DNA from 3 places in the Serratia sp. TSA_105.2 genome. Region 2 is predicted to be linked to each of the others. Evidence: predicted binding sites of a transcription regulator. Region 2 holds the regulator's gene; each other region holds the start of a gene.
The links. Region 2 encodes CRP, which controls carbon source genes, mostly activating them, when cyclic AMP is high. Its sites were predicted from a motif close to ATGTGANNNNNNTCACAT; they were not measured.

Region 1 (2,268 bases), on a different contig from region 2:
GACCATGATTGCCAGAATGCGCCCCACGCTGTGCCCAACGCCGAGAATGATGTCCCGCGCCAGCTGATCGCCCGCCAGCGCGGCGTCGCACAGCGATTCGACGGTCAGCGGCGCGCCGTGCAGGCTGGAGCTCATCGAGCCGCTCAGCCGCTGCTGGGCGATCTCCAGCATGTTTTCGATGCTGGCCACGGTTTCGAGACAGCCGTGGTTGCCGCAATAGCAACGTTTGCCGTAAGGATCAACCTGGGTGTGGCCGATCTCCACCACGCTGTGGCTGCCGGCGTGCAGCACATGGCCGCCGGTGATCACCCCGGCGCCGACGTTGTGGTCGATCACCACCTGAATGACGTTCTGGCTGCCGCGCGAGGCGCCGTACAGCGCTTCGGCCATAGTCCAGGCGCTGATGTCGTGCTGCAGGTAAACCGGCAGGCCGGTGCGGGTTTCCAGCGCCGGGCCGAGCGGCATCTCCAGCACGTCGTAAAACGGCATGCGGTGCACCACGCCGGACTGCACGTCGATCATGCCCGGCAACGTGATGGCGATCGCCGTCAGCCGTTCCAGCTTGCTTTGGTGGCGGATAAAGAACTGATCGACTTCGGTCAGGATGCGTTTCAGCAGCGGTTCGGGATGTTCGGCCGCCAGCGGCAGCAGCTCCTCGACCACCAGTTTGCTACTGAGATCGCGCAGCGCCAGCGTGATGCTGCCGCGGCTGATGCGGGCGGACAGGTAGTGCCAGGCCTCGGTATCCAGCACCAGCCCCACCGCCGGGCGGCCCCGGCTGCCGATTTCCTGGTACTCGGTTTCCTTGACCAGATGGGCTTCCAGCAGTTCGCGCACGATCTTGGTGATACTGGCGGGCGCCAGCTGCGCGCGTTTTGACAGTTCGATGCGCGAAATCGGGCCCAGTTGATCGATTAGCCGATAAACCGCCCCCGCATTGGTCTGTTTGATTTGATCGATATGCCCAGGCTGCCCAACCGCAATCACAAACCTGCTCCTACTATTTTTCGCGCTTCTAAATAAAGACTAGGGGTTATGGTGGGGCTTTTGTCATACAGCGTCAACTATTTGATTCGTTATGTGATTTGCTGCACAAATTCCTCGCGATTTCAGCGTGAATTGATTTTTATTTGCCCAAGCTCAACGTCATTTCAGCATCAACGCCATCAGCGCCTGCGCGGCGGCGGTCAGCGGCCGCCGACGGTGGTGCACCAGCCACACTTCGGTGGTGGCATCCGGCTCCGCCAGCGGCAAATAGCGCACTCCGTCCACCCGCACCCGGGCGAAAGAAGCCGGTAAAATCGACACCCCCAACCCGGCGGAAACCAGCCCGATGATGGTCATCGCTTCCCCCACTTCCTGGGTGATATACGGCGTAATGCCGGCCTTGCCGAGCAGCAGCAGAATTTCGTCGTACAGCGCGGTGCCCACTTCGCGCGAAAAGAACACGAACGGCTCCTGCGCCAGATGTTGGAAACGCAGCGCGCCGCCGGGCGTTTCCGCCAGCGGATGCCCTTCCGGCACCACCGCCACCAGCGGTTCGCGCAGCAGCAGCTGATAGTGGAGCGCCTCCGGCAGCCGCGTGTTGCGCATCACCCCCAGATCCAGCTCACCGTTCAACAGCGGTTCGATCTGCTGTTTGGTGTTGATTTCGCGCATTTTGATATGCACCTGCGGAGACTGCTGACGAAAGGCGCGCAGGCTGCGCGACACCACGCCGATAAAGGGCGCGGAAGAGGTAAAGCCGATGGTCATTTCCCCCAGCTCGCCGCGATCCAGACGCGCCGCCTTTTCCGCCGCGCGCCCGACCTGATCGAGGACCTGATAGGCTTCTTTGAGGAACATCTCTCCGGCCTGGGTCAAACTGACGTTGCGGTTGTTGCGCGCCAGCAGCCGCGCGCCGACCATCTCTTCCAGCGCCTGGATTTGCTGGCTGAGCGGCGGCTGGGAGATCCGCAGCCGTTCGGCGGCGCGGCCAAAATGCAGCTCCTCCGCCACGGCGATAAAGTAACGCAGGTGTCTCAATTCGATATTCATATTTAAAACGTCTTAGTTTGAATTATTAATATATTAGACAAAAAATTCGCCGCTCCCTATCATTTTGTTATCTGTAAAGTGTCTGTTTATCTCCCCGAAGTTCGGTAAGGAAACGCTGTGACAACCCCTGTGCGTTCTGCGGCCGCGATGCCGTCGACGCTGGCCGCCAACGATGACGCGGCCGCTGCGCCAAAAGTAAAACGCTCCACCCTCAACAACAAACTCCCCTAT
Region 2 (2,268 bases):
GGTGATGTGCTCCTGCAGGTCCATCGCCACCTGAAAGGCGCGCTGCAGGCGCTTTTGCTCGAGGTTGTTGGCGTGCGGCAGGAAATTAAGCTGTTGGTACAACAGGCTGATCAGGTCCATCACCTTTTGCTGGCGCACCAGCAGCGGAGGCAGCGCGGTCTGCGGATCGGTGTGCTGGGTCAGCAGCGAGTATTTGGCTTCGAAATAGTCCGCCAGTTCCAGGTAGAGCTGGCTGAGCGTCTCGCGCATCGGCTGCTCTTTCCACAGCTTGAACCAGAACCAGGTGAATAAGCCGTACCAGGCGGTGCCGATGGCGTACAGCAGCGGCGCCTGCCAGATGGGCACCGTGCCGGCCGTGCTGAGGGCGAAGATGGCGGCCACCAGCGCCGCCGGCAACAGCCGGGCGTGCAGCGGGCTGATTTCACCGGTGACGCCGAGCAGCAGCGCCAGGCCCAGCATCAGCGCCGGCAGCGGCAGGTGCCACAACATGGCCTGTTGCAGCAGCACGCTGCTGAAGGCGAACAGCGACCCGCCGACGATCAGCCGTTTAAAGAAGCGCTTATGCGGCGTGTCCAGCCCGGCGATATTGCAGCAGGCGGGCACCAGAGAGAACATCAGGCCGAGCTGCAGCTGGCCTATCAGCAGGCCGAACAGCACCGGCAGGCACAACACCAGCGTTTGTCGCAGTGCGTAGTTGATTTCCGGGTGGTAGATCAGGCGGCGCCACATGGCAGAGAGCAGATAAAAAAACGGCGCAGATTGCGCCGTTTCTTCAGAGATTAACGGGTGCCGTAGACGACAATGGTTTTGCCGTGGGCGGAAATCAGGTTTTGATCTTCCAGCATTTTCAGAATACGGCCAACGGTTTCACGCGAGCAGCCGACGATCTGGCCGATCTCCTGACGGGTGATTTTGATCTGCATGCCGTCCGGGTGAGTCATGGCGTCGGGTTGCTTCGCCAGATTCAGCAGGGTTTGCGCGATGCGGCCGGTAACGTCCAGGAAGGCGAGGTTGCCCACTTTTTCGGAGGTGACCTGCAGGCGGCTCGCCATTTGGGCGGACAGACGCATCAGGATGTCCGGGTTCACCTGGATCAACTGACGGAATTTCTTGTAGGAAATTTCGGCCACTTCACAGGCGGTTTTCGCGCGAACCCAGGCGCTGCGCTCCTGGCCTTCTTCGAACAATCCGAGCTCGCCGATGAAATCCCCCTGGTTGAGGTAGGACAGGATCATCTCTTTACCTTCTTCATCCTTGATCAGCACCGCGACGGAGCCTTTCACGATGTAGTAAAGCGTTTCGGCCTTTTCACCTTGGTGAATCAGCGTACTCTTCGATGGATATTTGTGGATATGGCAATGAGACAGGAACCATTCGAGAGTAGGGTCTGTTTGCGGTTTGCCGAGAACCATTCGCTGTTATCCTCTGTTGTTATCGCTGCCTTGTGTCACAGGGGTCAGAGTTCCCTGTAAAACCCGCCTGTAGCCGCAGTCATGAGCGAGGGCTACCGGCAAGTTTTGAGGCGTGTCATAAAAATACGCTGTCGCTCTAGCATATTAACTTGCCGTAAGCGCTGCAAGCTACATTCTGTTAACATACCGGTAAAGGAGCCTTTCTCTGGGCGTTTCCCTGAAATTCAGTGTCCCGGAAAGATTTATTGCGGCTCTGTTTGTAGCACAGAGTAAGGCGGGTGTCTCGTGTTGTCTCGCTTCAGCATGATTAGCATCAGGTTACGTTGCCTGTTTCTATGCGAAAGCGTACCCTGATTTTAAGAAATCAACCGGAGTGACCAGAATGCAGGCAAGAGTTAAATGGGTGGAAGGGTTAACGTTTTTGGGTGAATCGGCCTCCGGCCACCAGGTGCTGATGGACGGCAACGCCGGTGATAAAGCGCCCAGCCCGATGGAGATGGTGCTGATGTCGGTGGGCGGCTGCAGCGCGATCGACGTGGTGTCCATCCTGCAAAAAGGGCGCAACGACGTGCGCGACTGCGAGGTGAAGCTGACCTCCGAGCGCCGCGAAGAAGCCCCGCGGTTGTTCACCCATATCAACCTGCACTTCATCGTTACCGGCCAGGACCTGACCGACAAGATCGTCGAGCGTGCGGTGAACCTGTCGGCGGAGAAATACTGCTCGGTGGCGCTGATGCTCAACAAGGCCGCCACGGTGACCCACAGCTTCGAGATCCGCCAACCGGCGTAATCGAGACGGAGCGCGGCTCGGCGCCGCGCTTAACGCATTTATTCGATCTTCTTGCCTTCCAGCAAC
Region 3 (2,268 bases), on a different contig from region 2:
TATATTATCATAGGTAACTAGGTTAAGCCAGAGCGGCGCGGTAGCCAGGAAGGGTACCGCGCGATCCGGCGGTGTGAAAGCAGGGATAAACTGAACGCTAGATTTATGCCAATGAAAAAAGATCATCCTGAAGACGTGACGCTGCTGCGCACGCAATTAATGTCGCTGGTGCGCCGTTTACGGCGCGAATCGCGCAGCGACGAAAAATCCTGGGCTCAACTGATGCTGTTGGGGGCTATCGATCGCCACGGCGGCGAGGCGACGCCGTCGCTGCTGGCGGAATCGGAGCGCATGCGCTCCTCTAACCTGGCGGCCGCCTTGCGTGAGCTGGAGGCCGATGGCTTGCTGGTGCGCACGCCGGACGCCGAAGACAAACGCCGGGTGCGGGTGCGCCTGACGCCCGCCGGGCTGGGCCTGCTGCAGCAAAGCCGCAGCCGGCGCGAGGCGTGGCTGCTGGCGGCGATGGAGAGCTGTTTAACGGAACGAGAGCAGGCGCTGTTGATTGAGGCGGGGGCCTTGATGGCGCGGCTGGCGGCGGCGCCGTCAACGGAAACGGAATAATCGGCGGGGCGGCCGGTGCGCCGCCCCTGCGGCGAGATTACGGCATCGGCCAATCGACCGGCATGGTGCTGACCACGTCCACGTAGCGATCCCAGGCCGAAGACCAGAATTGGGTGAAGGCTTCCAGGGTCAGGTGGATGCCCATCAGGCCCATCACGAACCAGCAGGCGGTAAACAGGCCCAGGCTGCTGAACATGAACGCCATGCCGTTGCGGCTGGTCTTACGGCAAACGACGTTTAACTGGCTGGCGAAGAACATCATCACGGCGCTCAGCAACTCCCAGCGCATCATGACTAAACCGGTGGCAATGGTACTCATCGAACTCGATCCTATGTAACAAAAAGCCGCATCCGGCAGGGCGCCGACAGGGAAATGCGGGGGAATATCGGGAATAGTGTGATTAAGATCACATTGTAGCATTGGGGCGAACGGCGGCTCAATGGGAAGCGCGGTGAAAAAAACGCCGACGGTAACATTCCAATATGCTGAAACAGTTATGCCATTTCATTAGCAACCTTTTCATGGGGCGGTGCGCCCGATAACGCTATGCTTGCCGGCTTTTCAGTTCCCTGATTTTGCGGGGAAATGTGACGCAAAAGGTAACGGCACCGCATGGCCCTGTTAAAAGAAAAGATTCGCGACCACTCTGCGGAAGAAAGGCTGTTTATCCGCCGGGCAGGCGTAGCGCTGGCGCTGGTGGTGGTTTGTTTCGGCGCGCTGATCGTCAATCTCTACCGGCTACAAATCCGCCAGCACGGCTTTTACCAGACGCGCTCCAATCAGAACGACATCAAGATGCTGCCGATCGCCCCCAGCCGCGGGCTGATCTTCGATCGCAACGGCACCCCGCTAGTGCGAAACGTGACACTGTATCGTATCGAGGTCACACCCAGCAAAATCAGCGACATGGCGGCGCTGCTGCAGGCGCTGATGCCGATCGTCGACCTGACGCCGGAGGACATCAGCGCGTTTCGCGACGACATGCACCACAACAGCCGCTACAAACCGGTGACGCTCAAAGCCGGGCTGAGCGACACCGAAGTGGCGCGCTTTGCCGTCAATCAATACCGTTTCGACGGGGTGACGATCGATACCTATCAACAGCGTGAATATCCCTACGGCGCCCAGTTGGCGCATGTGCTGGGCTATGTGTCGAAGATCAACGACAGCGATCTTAAACGCCTGGACAAGGCCGGGCTGAGCGAGAACTATGCCGCCGACCGCAACATCGGCAAACAGGGCATCGAGGCCTATTACGAGTCCGAACTGCACGGCACCACCGGCTATCAGGAGGTGGAGGTGGATAACCACGGGCGGGTGATCCGCCTGCTGAAGGAGCAGCCGCCGAAGGCCGGCAAGAACATCTACCTGACGCTGGATTTACCGCTGCAGCAGTACATCGAATCGGTGCTGAAGGGGCAGCGCGCCGCGGTGGTGGTGGAAGATCCGCGCGACGGCGGCATCCTGGCGATGGTCTCCAGCCCCAGCTACGATCCCAATCCCTTCGTCAAAGGCATCGGCTATCAGGCCTATAAGGCGCTGCTGACCAACCCGGATTTGCCGCTGATCAACCGCGTCACTCAGGGCTTGTACCCGCCGGCGTCGACGGTGAAGCCCTACATGGCCGTTTCGGCGCTGTTCGCCGGGGTGATCACACCCACCACCACCTTTTTCGGCGCGCCGACCTGGACGCTGCCCGGCACCGA

Region 1: mlc (sugar metabolism global transcriptional regulator Mlc) is a predicted target of CRP. The motif match lies at 1,079-1,096, and genes of this name have one in related genera.
Region 3: ACUTSC_RS03040 (YjcB family protein) is a predicted target of CRP. The motif match lies at 957-974, and genes of this name have one in related genera.

What each region holds. Positions count from the first base shown of each region.
Region 1 is NZ_JBQZFT010000001.1:769,250-771,517, forward strand. It holds gene mlc (sugar metabolism global transcriptional regulator Mlc) at 1-987, opposite strand, end outside; gene ACUTSC_RS03440 (LysR family transcriptional regulator) at 1,147-2,037, opposite strand; gene ACUTSC_RS03445 (MFS transporter) at 2,185-2,268, shown strand, end outside.
Region 2 is NZ_JBQZFT010000017.1:24,032-26,299, reverse strand. It holds gene ACUTSC_RS24280 (YccS/YhfK family putative transporter) at 1-729, opposite strand, end outside; gene crp (cAMP-activated global transcriptional regulator CRP) at 780-1,412, opposite strand; gene ACUTSC_RS24270 (OsmC family protein) at 1,795-2,202, shown strand; gene ACUTSC_RS24265 (phosphoribulokinase) at 2,241-2,268, opposite strand, start outside.
Region 3 is NZ_JBQZFT010000001.1:685,129-687,396, reverse strand. It holds gene ACUTSC_RS03045 (MarR family winged helix-turn-helix transcriptional regulator) at 112-561, shown strand; gene ACUTSC_RS03040 (YjcB family protein) at 599-880, opposite strand; gene mrdA (penicillin-binding protein 2) at 1,175-2,268, shown strand, end outside.